4 regions of the Priestia sp. KCTC 13724 genome follow, and region 3 is predicted to be linked to each of the others. Evidence: riboswitches for the same ligand, from Rfam matches in the RefSeq annotation. Region 3 holds a riboswitch; each other region holds the start of a gene.
The links. A riboswitch is a leader RNA that binds a small molecule or an ion and turns the genes downstream of it on or off. The one in region 3 is predicted to bind S-adenosylmethionine.
Positions count from the first base shown of each region.

Region 1: linked by a shared signal. The riboswitch ahead of AC1UFB_RS05770 (bifunctional homocysteine S-methyltransferase/methylenetetrahydrofolate reductase) and the one ahead of AC1UFB_RS07530 (trans-sulfuration enzyme family protein) in region 3 are both predicted to bind S-adenosylmethionine.
Region 2: linked by a shared signal. The riboswitch ahead of mtnK (S-methyl-5-thioribose kinase) and the one ahead of AC1UFB_RS07530 (trans-sulfuration enzyme family protein) in region 3 are both predicted to bind S-adenosylmethionine.
Region 4: linked by a shared signal. The riboswitch ahead of AC1UFB_RS01045 (YezD family protein) and the one ahead of AC1UFB_RS07530 (trans-sulfuration enzyme family protein) in region 3 are both predicted to bind S-adenosylmethionine.

Region 1 is NZ_JBXDLD010000036.1:3,597-8,611, reverse strand. It holds gene metH (methionine synthase) at 1-1,486, opposite strand, end outside; gene AC1UFB_RS05770 (bifunctional homocysteine S-methyltransferase/methylenetetrahydrofolate reductase) at 1,487-3,325, opposite strand; SAM riboswitch class I at 3,437-3,539, opposite strand; gene AC1UFB_RS05765 (hypothetical protein) at 3,753-3,896, opposite strand; gene AC1UFB_RS05760 (aldo/keto reductase) at 4,073-4,975, opposite strand.
Region 2 is NZ_JBXDLD010000111.1:3,639-8,653, forward strand. It holds gene AC1UFB_RS14985 (pyridoxal phosphate-dependent aminotransferase) at 1-1,106, opposite strand, end outside; gene AC1UFB_RS14990 (carbon-nitrogen family hydrolase) at 1,214-1,996, shown strand; SAM riboswitch class I at 2,089-2,256, shown strand; gene mtnK (S-methyl-5-thioribose kinase) at 2,353-3,525, shown strand; gene mtnA (S-methyl-5-thioribose-1-phosphate isomerase) at 3,538-4,584, shown strand; gene AC1UFB_RS15005 (hypothetical protein) at 4,726-4,917, shown strand; gene AC1UFB_RS15010 (methylated-DNA--[protein]-cysteine S-methyltransferase) at 4,923-5,015, opposite strand, start outside.
Region 3 is NZ_JBXDLD010000051.1:31,611-36,625, forward strand. It holds gene AC1UFB_RS07520 (hypothetical protein) at 1-265, shown strand, start outside; gene AC1UFB_RS07525 (trans-sulfuration enzyme family protein) at 317-1,495, opposite strand; gene AC1UFB_RS07530 (trans-sulfuration enzyme family protein) at 1,479-2,624, opposite strand; SAM riboswitch class I at 2,698-2,836, opposite strand; gene AC1UFB_RS07535 (CotH kinase family protein) at 2,931-4,007, opposite strand; gene AC1UFB_RS07540 (CotG/ExsB N-terminal domain-containing protein) at 4,063-4,968, shown strand.
Region 4 is NZ_JBXDLD010000007.1:9,835-14,849, forward strand. It holds gene AC1UFB_RS01030 (VOC family protein) at 1-127, opposite strand, end outside; gene AC1UFB_RS01035 (alanine/glycine:cation symporter family protein) at 223-1,653, opposite strand; gene cdaS (sporulation-specific diadenylate cyclase CdaS) at 1,863-2,486, opposite strand; SAM riboswitch class I at 2,709-2,815, shown strand; gene AC1UFB_RS01045 (YezD family protein) at 2,920-3,063, shown strand; gene AC1UFB_RS01050 (phosphoadenylyl-sulfate reductase) at 3,159-3,869, shown strand; gene AC1UFB_RS01055 (inorganic phosphate transporter) at 3,889-4,944, shown strand; gene sat (sulfate adenylyltransferase) at 4,982-5,015, shown strand, end outside.

The sequences.
Region 1 (5,015 bases), on a different contig from region 3:
TAATATCTTTAGGGTTGAATCCATGTTTTTGAACCAGTAAATCGTGTGAGCGCTTCGCAATTTCAAGCTTTCGCTCAGCGGTAACCGCCATACCTTCTTCATCAATTGTACCAACCACAAGAGCAGCACCGAATTTTTTTACAAGCGGTAAGATGGCATCGAACCGCTCTTCGCCATCTTCTAAGTTAATGGAGTTAATAATTGCTTTACCCTGTGAGTAGGTGAGGGCACGTTCAATTACGGCTTCGTCCGTTGAATCAATAACAAGAGGGACTTTGACTTTTTTCACAACCTCTTGGATAAACAGTTCCATATCTTCAATTTCATCGCGATCGGGATCGGCTAAGCAAATATCAATAACATGTGCACCATTTTTTACTTGAGCGCGCGCGATTTCAGAAGCTTCTTCAATCTTTCCTTCTGCAATAAGGCGCTTAAATTTACGTGAGCCGATAACGTTGGTACGTTCACCTACAAACAAAGGACGCATGGAGTCATCGTAAATTAATGACTCAATTCCAGAAACAGCATGGTTATGCTCAGGTCGATTTAATGGACGAGGAGAGACGTCTTTCACAGCTTCAGCCAACGCCTTAATGTGAGCAGGCGTAGTACCGCAACAGCCACCAACAAAATTCAACCAACCTTTGTCCGCAAAGCTTTTAATTTTTTGAGCAAGAAGTTCAGGTGATTCATGGTAGTTACCTTCTTCATCTGGAAGGCCAGCATTTGGGTAACAGCTAACAGCAGACGTTGCTAATTCAGATAAAGAGCGAATATGATCCGTCATAAACTCAGGGCCAGTAGCACAATTTAAGCCAACAGATAGAGGCTTGATATGCTCTAATGATAGATAGAAAGATTCAATATCTTGGCCCGCCAGCGTCGTTCCCATCGGTTCGATTGTTCCTGAAATCATAATAGGAAGCTCTTTGCCCGATGCTTCAAATGCAGCTGTAATTCCTAAAAAAGCGGCTTTTACGTTTAGCATATCTTGACACGTCTCCACCAGAAGGAGGTCAACGCCACCGTCTAATAATCCACGAACTTGTTCTTCGTACGACTCGACCAATTCTTGAAAGGTAACTCCGCCCGTTACCGACAATGTTTTTGTTGTAGGACCAATAGCTCCGGCTACAAACCTTGGCCACTCAGGCGTTGAAAACTTATCTCGTGCTGCCACCGCTAGCTTTACAGCTTCGATGTTTAGCTCGTAGGCAAGGTGACCTAAATCGTACTCATCTAATACAATGGAAGTAGAGCCAAACGTATTGGTTTCAATAATATCAGCACCTGCAGCGAAATATTCTTCGTGAATACGCTGAATAACGTGAGGAGCTGTTAGGGTTAAATACTCATTACAACCATCGTACTCTTCGCCACCAAAATCAGCAGCTGTTAAATTTGCGTCTTGAATCATGGTTCCCATTGCACCATCAATAATTAATATTCGCTTTTGTAATTGTTCTTGAATTAATGAGGTCATTTAGTTCTTCCTTTCTGTCGTTACAAGCTGTTTATCGTTGATATAACGAGTTAAAATCTCGGTCATTTCGTAGCGCAAAAACGGTGTAATCAAATAGATACCATTAAATAATTCATAGGCAGTATCGATTAAGTCTTTTGCAATTGCTAATCCTTCAACTTCACCTTTAATTCGATCTTCTCCAGTAGCATCCATGCGTGCTAAAATATCTTCCGACAATTTAATTCCGGGTACTTCATGATGAATGAAGCGAGCGTTACGAGCACTTGTTAGTGGCATGATGCCGATATAAATTGGAGCATCTAAATGTTTCGTTGCTTCGTACACTTCTTCAATTTGTTTTGTTGAGTATAGCGGCTGTGTAATAAAATAGTGAGCACCGTATGAAATTTTCTTTTCAAGTCTGACAACTGCACGGTCTAAATGTCGAACGTTTGGGTTAAATGCCGCTGCGATTGAAAAATTGGTTTTTTGTCCAAGTGGCTTTCCTGAATAGGATAATCCTTCATTAAATTGAGCAATTAAGCTAATTAAATCGAATGAAGAGACATCATAAACGGACGTAGCTCCAGGGAAATCTCCAATCTTTGATGGATCTCCTGTAATGGCTAATACTTGGTTAATGCCAAGTGTATGAAGTCCCATTAAATGGGATTGAAGTCCGATTAAGTTACGGTCACGACACGTAATATGAACAAGCGGTCGAGCATCCGTTTGCTGCTGGATAAGCGATGCCATTGCTAAGTTGCTTACTCGAGGTGATGCCAAAGAATTATCTGCAAGGGTAACCGCATCAACACCAGCCTTATGAAGAGCTTTTGCACCATCTAAAAATTTTGTTGGTCCGAGCTGTTTTGGTGGATCAAGCTCAACGATAATTGAACGCCTTTCTTTCACAAGATCATGGAGGTGTGGTTCCTTTGTTTGTTCTTGTTCTTTGATTTCTACAACTGGTCTAATCTTTACTTTCTTTTGCGTAATAGGCTTTTCATGCTTCAATGCTTGTGACATCGCTTGAACATGAGCGGGCGTAGTACCGCAGCATCCACCTACTAAACGAACGCCTTGATTGCGAAAAGCTTTGGCGCTTTCAACGAAATAATCTTGATTTGTAGCGTACTCCACTTTTCCTTCTACATAAGCTGGTAAGCTTGCATTTGGATAAGCTGATAAGAAAGCACGATCTAAAAGCGGAACTTCTTCAAGCGATTGAATCATATGAGAAGGGCCTAAACGACAGTTCAGACCGACAACATCTGCACCTAAAGATTCTAACTCTTGAAACGCATCATAAAGGGATGTTCCATTTTGCAATACGCCAATATCATGGAGTGAAACATGCGTAATGATTGGTTTTGATGTCTCTTTTCTAGCCAAGGACAACACCGTTTTTAATTCTTCAAAATCGTAGTATGTTTCAAATAGCAAGCCGTCAACGCCTTCATTTAACAGCCAAAATAGCTGCTCGCGAATGCTTCGTTTTACTTCTTCTGTTGAGATGGAATTTTTTTGAAATGAGCGAATGCCTCCTAGTGTACCGACCACGTATGCATCTTTCTTAGCAGCTTGCTTTGCAATTCTGACGGCTGAAATGTTAATATCTTTGACAGCATCTTCTAAACCATATCGTGCAAGCTTTTGATAATTGGCAGCATATGTATTGGTTTGAATGACATCTGCACCTGCTTCTACATATGCACGATGAATGCGCTGAATCTCTTCTTTTTTTGTGATGTTTAGCTCTTCAAAGCAGCTATCAATTCCATGTGAATACAGAAGGGTACCAGTTGCACCATCTCCTATTAAAATGCGTGATTGTAAATCTTCAAGTAACCCCATTTGAAAACCTCCTTAAACGTTCTATTTCATCTGTTATCAGTTGTGTTCAAATAAAAAAAGAAAATGAATTAACAAAAAAAGCCTTCTGTAAGAAGAAGACTTTATTTCTTCTTCTTATCTTCCAAGCGATTTGCTTGCTGGATTTAGCACCATGTCATTTCGACTGGTTGCTGAGGTTTCAAAGGGCCAGTCCCTCCACCTCTCGTGATAAGAATCCATATATGATTATTATTTTAGTTCATTCTGCGATATGTTTACTTAAAAAGAAACGAACGATAAAGATGAAATTTAATCTTATTATCTAATTTATCTGATTTTTGTATATTATACAAGACAATTTCGAAAATTTCACTAATAAATCATAAGAAGAGGGTGGGCATAACAAAACAAATTTCCAAAAATACCAACACTCCCTTTTCGCACCTCTTTACGTTGTCAGAACACGTTCGTTCCATTGCGCTATGGCCACTCGCTTTCCGGGGGGAGGAACCAGAGCTTCCTCCCTGCGCTTTGGGATCTCAGTTTTCCCTCTCTTTCCCGCAGGAGTCGAGTGTCCTACGCTACGCTTCATTCCAGCCTATTTTCAACATTGTTTTCACAATCAATAAAAAACCTGAACGATTAAAAGTGAGGAACTCTCAACCGTTCAGGTTTATCATTGGCTGAATTACTTATTTCTCAGCCTCGGAGTGCATTGAATTAAATTGTTGAAATCTACGTGTTAGAAAAGAAATTATCTAAATAGGTTTAATCAACAGGTCGTCCTTTAGAAGCCTCTAAAATTTGGAACCACTGCATGCGATTCACCTTTAAGTCCAACGCTTGAATAGCTACATCAATGCGGTTCATTTTTCCAGACCCGACAATCGGCATAATAGTAGCTGGGTGAGCTAGTAACCAAGCATAGACAACTTGATCTAACGATTTCGCTCCAATTTCTTCACCGATTTCTGTTAGCTTGTTTCGAACGCGAATGGAACGCTCATCTTCAGCAGTGAAGATGGAGCCGCCACCTAGTGGTGACCAAGCCATTGGCGCTATCTTATGCTGCTGGCATTGTTCAATTGTGCCTTCTTCAAAATGGTTTAAATAAGTAGGCGAGACTTCAATTTGATTCGTAATAAGTGAAAAAGGTAAGAACGATTGAAGTAAATCAAACTGTGAACGTTTAAAGTTCGAGACTCCAAAGTAGCGTACTTTTCCTTCTTCTTTAAGCTGAATAAACGCATCTGCTACTTCTTGTGGATCCATAAAAGGATCTGGACGGTGGAGGAGTAAAACATCTATATAGTCCGTATTTAAATTCTTTAATGACTGGTTGGCGCTGTTGATGATATGTTCTTTGCTCGTATCATAAAAATTAATTTTACGCTCTGGATATTTATCAGACGTTAGCTTAATGCCACATTTTGTAACAAGCTGCATAGACTCGCGTAAAGAAGGCTTTTGCGCTAACGCTTGCCCAAATAACTTTTCACAGCTGTAGTTACCATAAATATCCGCATGGTCAAATGTAGTAATACCTCGATCTAAGCATTGTTCAATTAGAGTTTGCGTATCATTTGTTGATAAGTTCCAATCGGCTAAACGCCATAACCCATGAATAATTCTTGAAAACTTTAAATCTTCCGCTAGCTTTATGTATTGCATACCTTCAACCCTTTCAAAAGAACTAGATAGTAAATTCGCT
Region 2 (5,015 bases), on a different contig from region 3:
CCTACGCGCACATAGCCTTCTCCGTATTCACCAAACCCAATTCCAGGAGCAACAACGACGTGTGCTTTTTCAAGTAACAAATCAGAGAATTCTTCTGATGTATAGCTTTTGGGAACCGGCAACCACGCAAAAAACGACCCTGGTGGGGCTTCAACGTCCCATCCGATTTCACGCAGTCCATGAATGAGAACCTGGCGACGAGATTCATAGCGTTCGACTAGTTCATCTACGCAGTTCTGTGACTCTAGTAAAGCAACCGCGGCTGCTTGCTGTATTCCGCTAAATACACTTACAAATAAGTGATCTTGTAAAAGATTAATCGCTTCAATAACGCTTTCGTTTCCAACAGCAAAACCGATGCGCCACCCCGCCATATTATACGTTTTGGATAGCGTATAAATTTCAATGCCCACTTCTTTGGCACCTGGAGTTTGCAGAAAACTAATGGGCTTTTGACCATCAAACCCAATTGCGCCGTACGCAAAGTCATGTACAATGCACGTATCGTACTGGCGAGCAAATTCAACCGTTTTTTCGAAAAATGATGCCGTAGCTACTGCACCGGTCGGATTATTTGGGTAGTTTAAAAACATGAGCTTAGCTTTTTGCTTCACTTCTTCGCTTATTTCCTCGTAAACTGGTAAAAAATCATTCTCTTTTTTCAAGGGCATAGCTTCCATTTTCGCTCGTGCTAGCTCCACGCCTGACCAATAGTCTGGGTAACCTGGGTCGGGCACTAAAACTGTATCTCCAGGGTTAAGTAAACACTGAGGAATTTCTACTAACCCAGCTTTGCCTCCAAACAAAATAGCGACTTCTTTTTCGGGATTTAGCTGGACACCGTATTCTCTTTCGTAAAACGCTGCTGCCGCTTTTTTCAAAAAAGCTTGTCCGCGAAACGGTGAGTACTTGTGGTAGTTTGGATTTTCACTCGCGTCTTGAAGTGCCTTGACAATATGAGGGGGCGTTGGCTGATCTGGGTTTCCTTGCCCTAAATTAATCACATCATGCCCTTCTTTTATTACTTTTGCAACTTTGCTAACAAGGGATGCAAAAAATTGTTTCGGTAAACTCTTCAATAGTTCTGATTGTTCAAACTGCTTCATGTGAACACCTTCTCAAAAAATTCTTGAAATTCTAGTCACAAATAATATATTGTAATAGTCAACTTGTAAAGTCATTTTTATAAAATAAATCAGGATGGTGAAGTTTAATGAGCTTAAAAGTAGCGTGTTTACAACTTGACCTTGCATTTGGAAACCCTAAAAAAAATTACGAGCATGCTGAAAAAAAAATGAAGGAAGCACTGCTTGAATCTCCAGATATTCTTATACTGCCAGAACTTTTTGATACGGCTTATGATTTACAGAACCTCGACGCTATCGCGGACTCAGAAGGTAAGCAAGCGACTAGCTTTTTCTCTGCTTTCGCCAAAACACACAGCGTGAACATCATCGCTGGATCAGTTGCTAAGAAAACAAAAAGCGGCGTTACGAATACAATGTATGTCTTTAATCGTGAAGGCCAGGAGGTCTCGCAATATAACAAGCTACACTTATTTAAGCTGATGAATGAGCACTTATTTCTACAACCAGGTGAAACCAAAAACATCTTTACGCTTGAAAACTCATTATGCGCAGGCGTTATTTGCTATGATATTCGCTTTCCAGAATGGATTCGCGTTCATACAAGCGCAGGTGCAGAACTCCTTTTTGTGGTTGCTCAGTGGCCCAAGCCAAGACTTGCTCACTGGAAAGCACTTCTGGTAAGCAGAGCCATTGAAAACCAATGCTACGTGGTTGCCTGCAACCGCTCTGGAGACGATCCAGCTAACACATTTGCTGGTCATTCGTTAATCATTGACCCTTGGGGAGAAATTATTGCAGAAGCAGGTGAAAATGAAGAAATACTAACAGCAGACGTTGATTTATCAACCGTAAAGGCAATCCGAGAACAAATTCCGGTCTTTACAGATCGTCGCACAGAATTTTATTAAATTTCGCTGTTGACATCCAAAAATTCACATGATACGATGTTCTCCAGAAGTTACTAATAAGTCAAACAAATCAAAATTAAATAATATCTTTACTCTTATCAAGAGTTGGCTGAGGGATTTGGCCCTATGACGCCCAGCAACCGACCGTAATACCATTGTGAAATGGAGCGCAGCTTTTTAGCGCTATAAAACAATTCGCTGTTTTATGAAGGCACGGTGCTAATTCCAACAGAAAGAGAAATCTTTCTGGCAGATAAGAGGTTTGAATGACAATCAAGCCTCTTTCACTCACCGAAAGAGGCTTTTATATGATTTAAAAGCCTCCGGTATACTTATTTTTATGGAGGTAGATAACGATGACAACAACAACTTATACATATGAGCCACTAAATGAAATTACAGCGATTAGACTTGTGAAACAGCTGAAGTTATTTTCGGAAAGTGAAGCTCTTACAGCTCGTGAAATTGGTGATGGCAATTTAAACCTTGTTTTTCATATTGTGAACGACCAAACCAACAAGTCCATTATTGTAAAGCAGGCTCTTCCTTATGCAAAAGTTGTAGGAGAAAGCTGGCCTTTATCACTCAAGCGCGCAACGATTGAAAGCAATGCGCTCAAACAGTTTGGCAGCTTAACACCCGAACTCGTTCCAGACGTTTATTATCATGATGAAAACTTAGCTGTTACGGTCATGGAAGACCTGTCTCACCTAACAATTTCTCGTACAGGATTAATCCAAGGAGAAACATACCCACTTCTTTCAGAACATATCGGTAGATTTTTAGCTCATATTGCATTTGAGACGTCTGACTTTGCGATTAAGCCACAGGAGAAAAAAGAGCTGGTTGCTCAATATATTAACCCTGATTTATGCAATATTACAGAAGACTTAGTGTTTACAGATCCGTTTTTTGATTACAATACAAATGAATTTGAAGAAACGCTTCGAAGCGATGTAGAAAACTTATGGACAGATGAAGAAGCTAAGCTTGAAGTAGCTAAGCTTAAACAAAAGTTTTTAACAAGTAGCCAAACGCTTGTACACGGTGACCTGCATACGGGTAGTATTTTTGCTAGTGAGCGCGAAACAAAAGTTATTGATCCTGAGTTTGCGTTTTATGGGCCCTTTGGCTTTGACTTAGGACAGTTTGTTGCCAATCTTCTGCTTAACACCTTGTCTCGTCCTGCTCAAAAACGCAGTGTACTTTTGGATCATATCACCAAAACGTGGGATGTTTTCCAAACAACATGGAACAAACTTTGGGTTGAGTCTAAAGTGGAACCGTTCGTTAAAAATCCAAACTATTCCGAATATATCTTACAACAAACGTGGACGGATGCTGTTGGCTACGCGGGGTGCGAGTTAATTCGACGTACAATTGGATTGGCGCACGTAGTAGATATTGATTCATTGCCTGATGAAGAGCGCTTAAACGCTCAAAAAGCAGCTCTTCGTTTAGGACGTTATTTGCTAACTCATCAAACAGAAATTAGTGCACATGATTTTAAGAACTTGATTGAAGAATGAAAGGAGCCCAACATGACACACACTCTTACACTCCCTCGTTCAGTTGAATGGAAGGAAACGTTTATTTCACTGCTTGACCAGCAGCTATTACCAAACACAGTTGAATATATTAAGCTACATACTTTACAAGACGTATGGGACGCTATCGTTACGCTAAAAGTACGAGGGGCACCTGCAATCGGCATTACCGCAGCGTTTGGCTTAGCGCTTTCGCTTCAAAACTACGATGTACAGACGATTGAAGAATTCAAAAAAAAGCTGCAGGCCGACAAAGAATTTTTGGCGAGTTCTCGCCCAACAGCCGTCAACTTATTTTGGGCGTTAGAACGCGTAGTAAACAGCATCAATAACGCCATTTCCATAAATGAGGCTAAAACACTTGTTATTCATGAAGCGATTCAAATTCAAGCGGAAGATGAAGCCACCTGCTACCGCATAGGTGATTATGCATTATCGCTGTTTAATAAACACGATCGTGTTATGACAATTTGTAATGCTGGCTCGATTGCCACAGCATATTATGGAACTGCTTTAGCGCCTTTTCATATTTCAAAAGAGCGTGATATTCCGCTGAAAGTATTTGCGTGCGAAACACGCCCCGTTCTCCAAGGGTCACGCTTAACGGCATGGGAGCTTCAAAAATCAGGCGTAGATGTGACACTTATCACAGATAGTATGGCTGCACATACCATTAAAACAAAAGGGATTAATGCCATTATTGTCGGAGCTGACCGTATTGCAGCTAACGGTGACACTGCTAATAAAATTGGAACATATGGGCTTGCACTTTTAGCAAAAGCATTTAATATTCCGTTTTATGTAGCAGCTCCAAAATCAACGTTTGATTTATCGATCGCATCAGGAGCAGAAATTCCAATTGAAGAGCGCTCTGCAAAGGAAATTACGCATATCGGTGATGTACAAGTTGCTCCAGACAATATTTCTGTTTATAACCCGGCATTTGACGTTACGCCAAGTGAATTCATTACAGCCATCATCACAGAGCATGGCATTATTCACTCACCTTCTGTCGATACAATTAAACTCGTACTAAACTAAAAAAAAGAGAGAATCTCAGGTTACAATGTGATTCTCTCTTTTTTGCTTTGTAACATAAATGTAACAGTAATTTATCATCTACCTACATATATTATAGTTAGTTTTATCATGTTAAGCGAAATCTGTATAGGAGGGGTAGCTATGACCAAACAAGAACATCCCGACTCAACCTGTAAAAAGCGAAAGCAGCGGGCACGAAAGGAGCAATTTCAGCTTTTAGATGTTACAAATCAAACCATTCAGCAAGATCATTCAGACGAAACGTTCACGTCTGTAGATGGTGTATTTGTACAAGGGGAAGGATGGAAGCTAGAGAACGATGATGAAGCCTAGCAGCGCTACGCTAATACAACCTTTCCGTTTGCTACTTGTATTCCTTCTAACGTTAAAAGCCGCTCTTTTAAATGAACCTGTGCTCCTGCATAGCCAGT
Region 3 (5,015 bases):
GATATCAGATGAACAATTGTTTAGCGCCTATCAAAAACTTTGGGTAAATCGCTCTTTTTCCAACCAAGATAATCTTTCCGTTAAAGAAAAGTTATCCTATGCTATTCAAAAGGATTTACGTGATGAAATGACGCATCCTCGCGTTCGTAAATCTCCTGAGGTAAAATATGAACTGGCCGTTCAGCGGATTAACAATAGCAGTCTTGCTCATAGTGAACAGCTGGCTTTAATCGACCTGTATACAAAACTACTCAGAAATTGCTAAAAAAGAGGTTGTTTCTATTTAAATCTAGAAACAACCTCTTTTCTTCTATTATTATTTAGTTACGGCTTTTTCTTGAAAAGAAATTAGAGCATTATTAAAATCTTCTTTTAAATCCTCATACTCTTCCAGTCCAACTGATAAGCGTAACAGCGATTCTGTAATACCTTTTTCATCTCTCACTTCTTTTGGAATACTAGCGTGAGACATTGTTGCTGGGTGTGTTAAGATGGATTCAACTGCGCCTAAACTTACACCAATCGAAGATAAGCGCACGTTTTTTAATATATGCTGTGCGAGTTCATCATTGTTTAATTTAAACGAAATAATTGCTCCGTATCCGTTTGCCTGCTCAGTAATCAATTCATAATCAGGATGTGTCTTCAGCCCTGGGTAATAAACCGCTTCGACGTCACGTTGCTCTTCAAACCATTTCGCTAGCTCTAAAGCCGTTTGTTGTTGCTGATCTAACCTTACTTTTAATGTTTTAATGCCTCGTAGAAATAAGAAGCAATCCTGTGGCCCTAAAATAGCTCCAAATGCGTTTTGAACAAACTTTACTTCATCAGCAAGCTTTTCATCACTTACAACAACCAATCCACCAATTACATCGCTATGTCCACTAATATACTTTGTCGCACTATGAATGACGATATTTGCCCCTAAATTAATTGGTTGCTGCAAGTAAGGTGTCATAAACGTATTATCAACGATTGTTAACAGGTCATAGCGTTTAGCTAACGCTGCAACGCTTTTAATATCCGTTACCTGTAAGAATGGATTTGATGGGCTTTCAATGTAAATCGCTTTTGTTTGGCTCGAAATGACTTCCTCTACTTCCTCTACATTTGTCATGTTGACAAATGTAGTTTTAATACCAAACTTTGAAAATAATCTTGTTAATACGCGATATGTGCCACCATAGATATCGTTTGAAACGATAATTTCATCGCCTGCTTCAAATAAACAAAGAACAGATGATACAGCGGCCATTCCTGATGAAAAAGCAAACCCAGCAGCTCCATTTTCAAGCTGTGCAATCGTATTTTCTAAAGCTTCTCGTGTTGGATTACCTGAACGCGAATAGTCATAGCGCCCACCGTTTGTTTCGTCTTCTAGATTGAAAGTAGACACTTGATAAATGGGAACATTTACCGCTCCAAAATGTCCATCAATACCTGTTTTTGCATGAATTAAATTTGTACCAAATGAGTGTTTATTTGTTGTATGCATCAAATGCCTCCTTTAAGTCTTGAATTAAATCCTCTGCATGTTCAATCCCAACAGATAAGCGTAATAAGCAATTCGTTACGCCAACTCGATTTCGTATTTCTTCTGGAATATCTGCGTGAGTCTGACGAGCTGGGAACGTCATTAAGCTCTCCACACCACCTAGACTTTCAGCAAAGGTAATCACCTTTATATTCTCAAGTAAGACTGGCACAATTTGCGGGTCCGTTACAGCGAAGGAAATCATTCCGCCAAAGCCTCCTGCTTGTTGCTTCATTACGTGATAGCCTGGATGAGATTCAAGACCTGGATAGTACACTTTCTCAACCAGCTCATGTGAAGTCAGCCAATTCGCAATTTTCAGCGCATTTTCATTGTGTTTCTCCATGCGCAAAGCAAGCGTTTTAATACCTCGCAGCAACAACCAGCTATCTTGCGGACTTAAAATTGCACCTGCTGCATTTTGATAAAAGCGAATTTTTTCACCTAGCTCACGACATCGTGCAACGACTAACCCGGCTACTACGTCATTGTGACCACCAATGTATTTACTAGCGCTATGAATAACGATATCCGCTCCAAGAGAAAGAGGTCTTTGATAATAAGGTGACATAAACGTATTATCCACAATTGTTAACAAGTTACTTTCTTTAGCAAGTTCAATTATTCCTTTTAAATCCGTTACGTGCATCATTGGATTTGTCGGTGTTTCAATAAATAACGCTTTCGTATTCTGCTTTAATACTGCTTTAACTTGGTCTAAATGAGCTGTATTTACATACGTTACTTCTACACCTTGTTCTGCAAAAATATCATTTAAAACTCTGTATGTACCACCGTATAAATCTTCAGAGACGATTAAATGATCACCGTTTTTAAACAAAGCAAGTACAGCCATAACTCCTGCCATTCCCGAAGCAAATGCCGCTCCAACTTCGCCTTCTTCTAACGCAGTGATTGCATCTTCTAACGCTGTTCTTGTTGGATTAGCTGTTCTAGCATAGTCATATCCTGTGCTTTCTCCTAAACGGGGGTGTGCAAACGTAGATGCTTGGTAAATAGGTGTTGTAATGGAACCTGTAGCAGGGTCTCGATTGACGCCCGAACGAACAAGTAGTGTTTCAATATGCATAATGTCCTCTCCTCTTTGCAGTAAATAAAAAAAACTCTTCACAGATGGAAGAGCGTTCGCTTAATCACGACTTCTCTCATCTGTTAAAATACAATTGTTAAAATACAATCGTATTTCACAGGAATTAGCACCGTTCAAACTCACTGACTAACATATGGTTTGATGGTTGCCGGGCTTCGCAGGGCCAGTCCCTCCGCCACTCTGGATAAGAGTTTTATTAAGTTAATTATTCATTGTGTATACTTTAATAAAAATAACAAAGAATGTCAATAGAATTTTCTAAACAATTTCAATTATCTCATTTATTCAAAAAGACTTCATTGATTTTCTTATATAGGCTGCTCTGTCTTTAATAAAGTCACAAATAAACGCAGGTTCTTGATAAAAAGTAGCTAACTTGTGCTGTATATACGGATCTTTCTCTACATAAGGCAAAATCAGCTGGTGGAGTGCTTCAATCTTTGGTTTCATATAGTTAACAGTGAACTGATGATTTAGCGCAGAATTCATTTTTTCAATATATTGTTTCTTAAATTTTGATATGGCCAAAAGTCGTGCTGTTAACGTATTAAACCCTTCCATTCTCACATAGTTACTTTCCATTTCATCTCCGTTGACATCGCGCCCCCACGTAGCATCATAGTCCCAAGGAAGGAGTTCAAAGCACTTCGTATCACTGTTCCGGTACAAAGCATAGTTATGAACAAAACCATCAAAGTTTTGAAGACAAATTACTCCCACCAACCAGGCTAAATAGCGATCTACCTCCAAGTGCTCTTCAATGTTATCTTCAAACTCTTGATTCGTCCATGTATTCAAGTTATAAATAAAATATTCTAACGCTTCTTCATCTTTTCCGTACGCTACTTTTGTTTCGTATCCTGATTGAAGCGATTCTTTTGGCTTCTCATCCAAATCACTCATTAACGAGAAGTTGGCATCTCCGTCTACAGCGTAAAAGATAGAGCCTTTTGGCAAGCTACGCTTTGTTAAGAAGTACTCGTTTACCGATTCTAACTGTAAATAAACACCTTCATTTTTCCCGTTAATGGTGAGATGAACAAACTGTGATTTCGGTGATAGTACGCCAAGGTCTGAAAAGAAATCGAGCGATAGTTTATTGCGAACTAGCGATGGATCTTTATATTCTGCATTGAGATGAATTTCGTTGGTCTTCCCGAATTTATTTGGTGAATAAAACTCTATATAGTACGATTTCTTTCTCATTTCTCGGATGTGTGATCCCCTTAGAGTTAAGCCTATTTCATACCTCTTTTTATGAACTTTCATCACTGCGGGTATGGAATCTTCAGACCAGATGTCGGCCTTTAGTTCTTTAAAGTCCCGAACATTAGCAAAAACAGAATAGGTGGCAATTCCCATCTCTTTCCCTCCTTTTGGATACATTTTAAATTATATGAGCTCCTCTCCCACCGAGATGCTAGAAACTCCTTGGTTATTTCTTAAAATTCCACGTTTATCTCATAGCAAGTACGGCGTATTAAGCGTATCTTATGGTGAAAGGCAAAAAAATGATTCTCATAAGGAGGTTTTTAGATTGTATATTCAATCTAAGCGTATTCGTAAAGCTGCTGAATCTTTACAAAAATCAGAGCTAGGCAGATTTATGTATCAAGAACCAAAAGGTCATAGCTCAAAATGTTCATCTAAAAAAACAGCTCTTTCTCACAAAAAGACGGAGAAAAAGACAGAAAAGAAAACAGAGAAAAGAACGGAAAACAAGTACTGTACGAAAAGCTCACGTTCTCACAAAAAGCATCGTTCTCACAAAAAAGTAACGTGCTTCTGTAAAGAAAAGCATTCTCATAAAAAGCACCGTTCTTGCAAAAAACACTCTCACTCTACAAAGCACTCTTATAAAAAGCACCGCTCTTGCAAAAAACACTCTCACTCCACAAAGCATTCTCATAAAAAGCACCGCTCTTGCAAAAAACACTCTCACTCCACAAAGCACTCTCATAAAAAGCACCGTTCTTGCAAAAAATACTCTCACTCTACAAAGCATTCTCATAAAAAGCACCGTTCTTATAAAAAACATTCTCATTCCACAAAACACTCTCATAAAAAACACCGCTCTGAAAAGAAAAAAACATGTTTCTGTAAAGAAAAACACTCTTACAATAAGCATCAACCTTCTCAAACGTTTAAACATTCCCATAAAAAAGAGAAACACTCTTCAAAAAAATATGGTCACAAGAAAAAAATTGGGCATTCACACTTACCTAACTTAACAAGCCATCCAATTACAGGCAAAAAGCCAGTTAAAAAATGTGACCATTCTCCTTGCTTCTGTAATCACCCATTCAACCGCTTCTTTAGATAAAACATTACATGCTCTACAAGATGTTATAGCTTCTTGTAGAGCCTTTT
Region 4 (5,015 bases), on a different contig from region 3:
TCAAGGACGGATCTGTATGTGGAAACGTTTCTAGTAATTCTAACCCAACAATTTCTGTATAAAATGTTATTGACTCTTGAATATTTTTTACCTGAATACCTACGTGCCCAAATCCTAGAATTGCCATAATTATCACCTTTTCTGAATTAGTTTCTGTATAATAGTTTAAATTTTCGGTCAAATACAGTCAAATAAAAAAGCAGCATAATAGCTGCTCCTTTATTATTTATCAATTTCTCGAGAGCGTTCCCAGAAATCTAAATTCTCTAAGCCTTTAACAGAATCTTTGTAGAAAACAGGATCTTTTCCTGCTTTACGCTGAGACAAGTAATCGTTTAAGACTGCAATTGCAACTTTTCCTAGTAAAACAATTGCAATTAGGTTTGTAATTGCCATTAGGGCCATAAATAAGTCTGCAAGTCCCCAAACAACGCCTAAGCTTGCAACTGAACCAAACAATACCATTAAGATAACCCCGAATCGATAAAGGTTTAACCAGATTTTGTTTGATGTTAAAAATTCAATGTTTGTTTCTCCATAATAATAGTTAGCTACTAACGAGCTAAATGCAAACATAAATAAAATGATAGCAATGAATTGAACAGCCCATCCACCGATATGTGTACTTAACGCAACTTGAGTCAATTGAATTCCTTCAAGTCCAGGCGTTGCATACGCACCAGATAATAACACGATAAATGCAGTACAACTACAGATGATTAGCGTATCGTTAAAGACGGCCAGAGCTTGAATGAAACCTTGCTTAGCTGGGTGACTGACAGATGCCGCTGCGGCTGCGTTAGGTGCACTACCCATACCAGCTTCGTTGGAGAATAATCCGCGTTTGATACCATTCATGATGGCAGCACCGATGGCACCGGCAAATGCTTCTTCAAATCCAAAAGCGCTTTTTATAATTAATGCGATCATATGTGGAATTTCTGTAATATTAATAGCTAAAACAACTAATGCTAGTCCAATATATACAACTGCCATTACTACTACAATTAACTCTGATGCTTTAGCTACTCGTTTAATACCACCAAAAATGAGAACACCTACAATGGCTGTAACAACAACACCAACAATTAAGCGATTAACGCCAAAAGCTTCTTCAAAAGCAAGTGAAATAGTATTAGCTTGTACAGAGTTAAATACTAATCCGAATGAGATTGTAATTAAGATGGAAAATAAAACACCCATCCAGCGTTTGTTTAAACCTTTTTCCATGTAGTAAGCAGGACCACCACGAAAACCGTCTTTGTCTTTTACTTTATATACTTGAGCAAGGGTGCTTTCAATAAAAGCTGATGCTGATCCAACTAAAGCAACAACCCACATCCAAAACACTGCTCCAGGGCCCCCAAGAGCAATTGCAGAAGCAACACCAGCAAGGTTCCCAGTACCTACACGAGCTGCTGTACTAATAGCAAAAGCTTGAAAGGAGGTAATTCCTTTTTTATCGCTTCCGTCTGTTTTAGCGCCTTCACCTAACAAGCGAACCATTTCTTTGAACTGACTAAACTGAACGAATTTTGTACGAATTGTAAAATATAATCCAACTAATAAAAGAAGCGCAATTAATATATAAGTCCATAAAAAATTATTGGCTTCATCCACAAAGCTGCTGAATAGAGTCGATATGGTTTCCATCCTAAAAGTTCTCTCCCTTAATTAACGATTAACCTTAGCTGTTCATAAAAAGAGTCATTTTAATGATGCTTTTTTAAAATGTGTAAGGTTTTCTGACATTAGTGATTATAGCGCGTTAGACGTATAAAAGGCAACCTGTAATAAGTTTTTTTTATCGTGTAATCTCTTTTTTATAACTATAAGATATGATGTCAGACAGTTGTAGTCGCTTACAGGATGTTTTTGCTGGAATGGATTGGATATAAGCTACCTTCTAAAGCAAAAGATATTCGACCGCTTTCTTCTGATACAACTAAAATAAGTGCGTCGCACTGTTCAGACATACCAAGAGCTGCACGGTGGCGTGTTCCAAGCTTCTTTTGCAGTACTTTTGTGGACAGTGGTAAAACATTAGCAGCCGAAATAATTTGATTGTTTCTAATCACAATGGCACCATCATGTAATGGATTTCCAGGATAAAAAACTGTTTCAACGAGCGTAGACGTAACTGGAGCGTGAATAGGAATTCCTTTTTGAATTAAGTGCTCCACTGAGTCATTTCTCTCAATAACCATTAAAGCTCCATGATGTTTCTCAGATAAACTATGTATCGCGAGTGAAAGAGCTGCGTATTCGTGGGTGTAAGGAGACAAGTAGTGTCTTAAATAATAGGATGCAGCTGTGGACTGTACGCTTTGAAATAATTTTCTTAAGTCTTCAAAATCACATAAAACACAGTGGTCACTGCTTTCTAGATGTTGCTGAATTTTGATTGCTTCCGCTGCTATTTGACTTAAATGATTGTGTAAACTTTGTTTAATTACATCATCTAATTGAAAAGAGTGACTTTCCATCATTGAACATAGCTCCAATCTAAAATAATTATTATGTTTTAATGTGTACGAAAGACATAAATCTATACTATAACGGTGTGAATTAAGAGTGACGCCCAAAAAAATTGCTCATATAATGAAAAAATAATAGATATTTCTGTTAATTTAAAGTATAGTTTTCTTATCGGATAAATTATTTTTGCTGTTGACAAATATTCTAAATATGCTAAAATTTTTAAAAAATACTTATCCAGAGTGGTGGAGGGAACTGGCCCTTTGAAACCCAGCAACCTGCATGTTGTGCAAGGTGCTAACTCCAACAAAATGATTTTCATTTTGAAAGATAAGGTGAATTTGTTGCCTAATCAGTCTTTCAGATGTGGAAGACTTTTTATTTTTCATGAAAAAACAGAAGCCTGTTGAATATATTGTTAACAAATAAGGAGGGACTGTGATGGCACAAAACTCTGACTTAAATTCTGTTTTTGCAAGCGTAGAAAAAATGTTAAGCGACATGAAGTTTGGCTCAATCACGCTTGTGGTTCAAGACGGGAAAGTAGTTCAACTCGAGAAAAATGAAAAAATAAGAATTAAATAAATAGCTGACTAGACAAACTAGAGGCGGTTTTATCCTTCATTATGGGGGTAAAACCGTCTTTTTTGATTGGATAACAAAGTATTGGAGTGAAAATCATGAGTGTATATACGTATGAAAATTGGCCAAATCAATTTCCGACTTTTGATGAGCAAGATGAAACAAAGGGAGCTTTAAAGGCATTAGAGTGGGCATATAACCATTATGGTGATTCTCTTATTTACGCATCTAGCTTTGGAATTGAAGGAATTGTATTAATTGATTTAATTTCAAAAGTGAAAAAAGATGCTCACATTGTTTTTTTAGACACAGGTGTTCATTTTAAAGAGACGTACGAAGTCATTGAAGCAATTAAAGAGAGGTTTCCAGATTTACGTATCCAAATGAAAAAGCCTAACCTATCGCTAAAAGAGCAAGCTGAAAAGCATGGAGATGAACTTTGGAAAACTGAGCCTAACCTATGCTGTCAAATTCGCAAGATTATTCCTTTAAAAGAATCACTTGCTCCGTATGATGCTTGGATTTCAGGGTTAAGAAGAGAACAATCTGAATCAAGAAGTAAAACAGAGTTTTTTAATAAGGACGAGAAATTCAAAAAGATTAAAGTTTGCCCATTAATTCATTGGTCTTGGAAAGAAATTTGGCGATATGTATATAAGCATAACTTGCCGTATAACAAACTTCACGATCAAGGGTATCCAAGCATTGGATGTGAGCCCTGTACGCTACCTGCCTATAACATGGAAGATTTACGATCTGGAAGATGGGCAGGTACTAAGAAAGTGGAATGTGGCTTACATGAATCTTAAATGAAAGAGCTGAAAATTTATGCTTGTTTACATTGCTTTTGCAATCGCCCTCTTTTTTGCGATGAATATTGGCGCAAGTGGTGCAGCTGCTGCTATGGGAGTCTCTTACGGTTCAGGTGCCATTAAGCATCGCAAAGTGGCATTAGTTATATGTGCACTAGGTATTTTACTAGGTGCTGTTATCGGTGGAGGAGAAGTTGTTAAAACCATTGGTTCTGGTATTATCCCAGAAAGTATTCTAACGGTGGAGCTAGTTATCGTTATTTTAGCTTCTGCCACTCTATCATTATTCTTTGCTAATTTAATTGGAATACCACTATCAACTAGTGAAGTGACAGTAGGATCAGTTGTAGGTGTTGGGATTGCCTATCAATCTGTTTATATACAAAAGCTATTAATTGTTATGAGCTTTTGGGTTATTGTACCGATTATTTCGTTTGTAATTGCCTTTGTATGTGGGTGGTTATTAAAAAAGAAAAAAACGCCTACTCAGCAAAAGTGGAAAAAGCCACTTGCAGTTTTAGTAATAGCTACCGGTTTTTTTGAAGCTTTTTCAGCCGGTATGAACAACGTAGCAAACGCCGTAGGCCCGCTTGTTGGAGCTGGTATGATCAGTACATCAACTGGCGTTATAGCAGGTGGGTTAGCCGTTGCGGTTGGTGCATTACTTTTAGGAGATCGAGTAATTGAGACAAATGGGAAGAAAATCACGGATTTCACGGTGGGTGAAGGGTGTATTATTTCTGGAACAGGTGCGTCGCTTGTTACCGCAGCTTCCGTATTTGGACTCCCTGTCCCTTTAACTCAGGTTACAACATCTTCTATCATTGGAATAGGGGCAGCTAAATCTGGTTTTACATCTGATCAAAGACAGGTCATTGTTCAGATGTTAAAGGTATGGGTTGTATCGCCGGTTTTTTCTCTCGTTATCTCTTACGGTTTAGTGAAATTAGTGGTTGAAACAGATTTTTATGCGTTTGTGGTATTGATAAGCGGTTGTATTGCAACTTATGGCATTCTTAGTTTAATTAAAACAACAAAACAAAAACAAGAAAACCAAAAGATGACTGCTTAAAGATAAATATTAGTTATTCATTGAGGAGGAGTTTAGAATGAGTTCGATTCAAGCACATGGTGGAGAGTTAG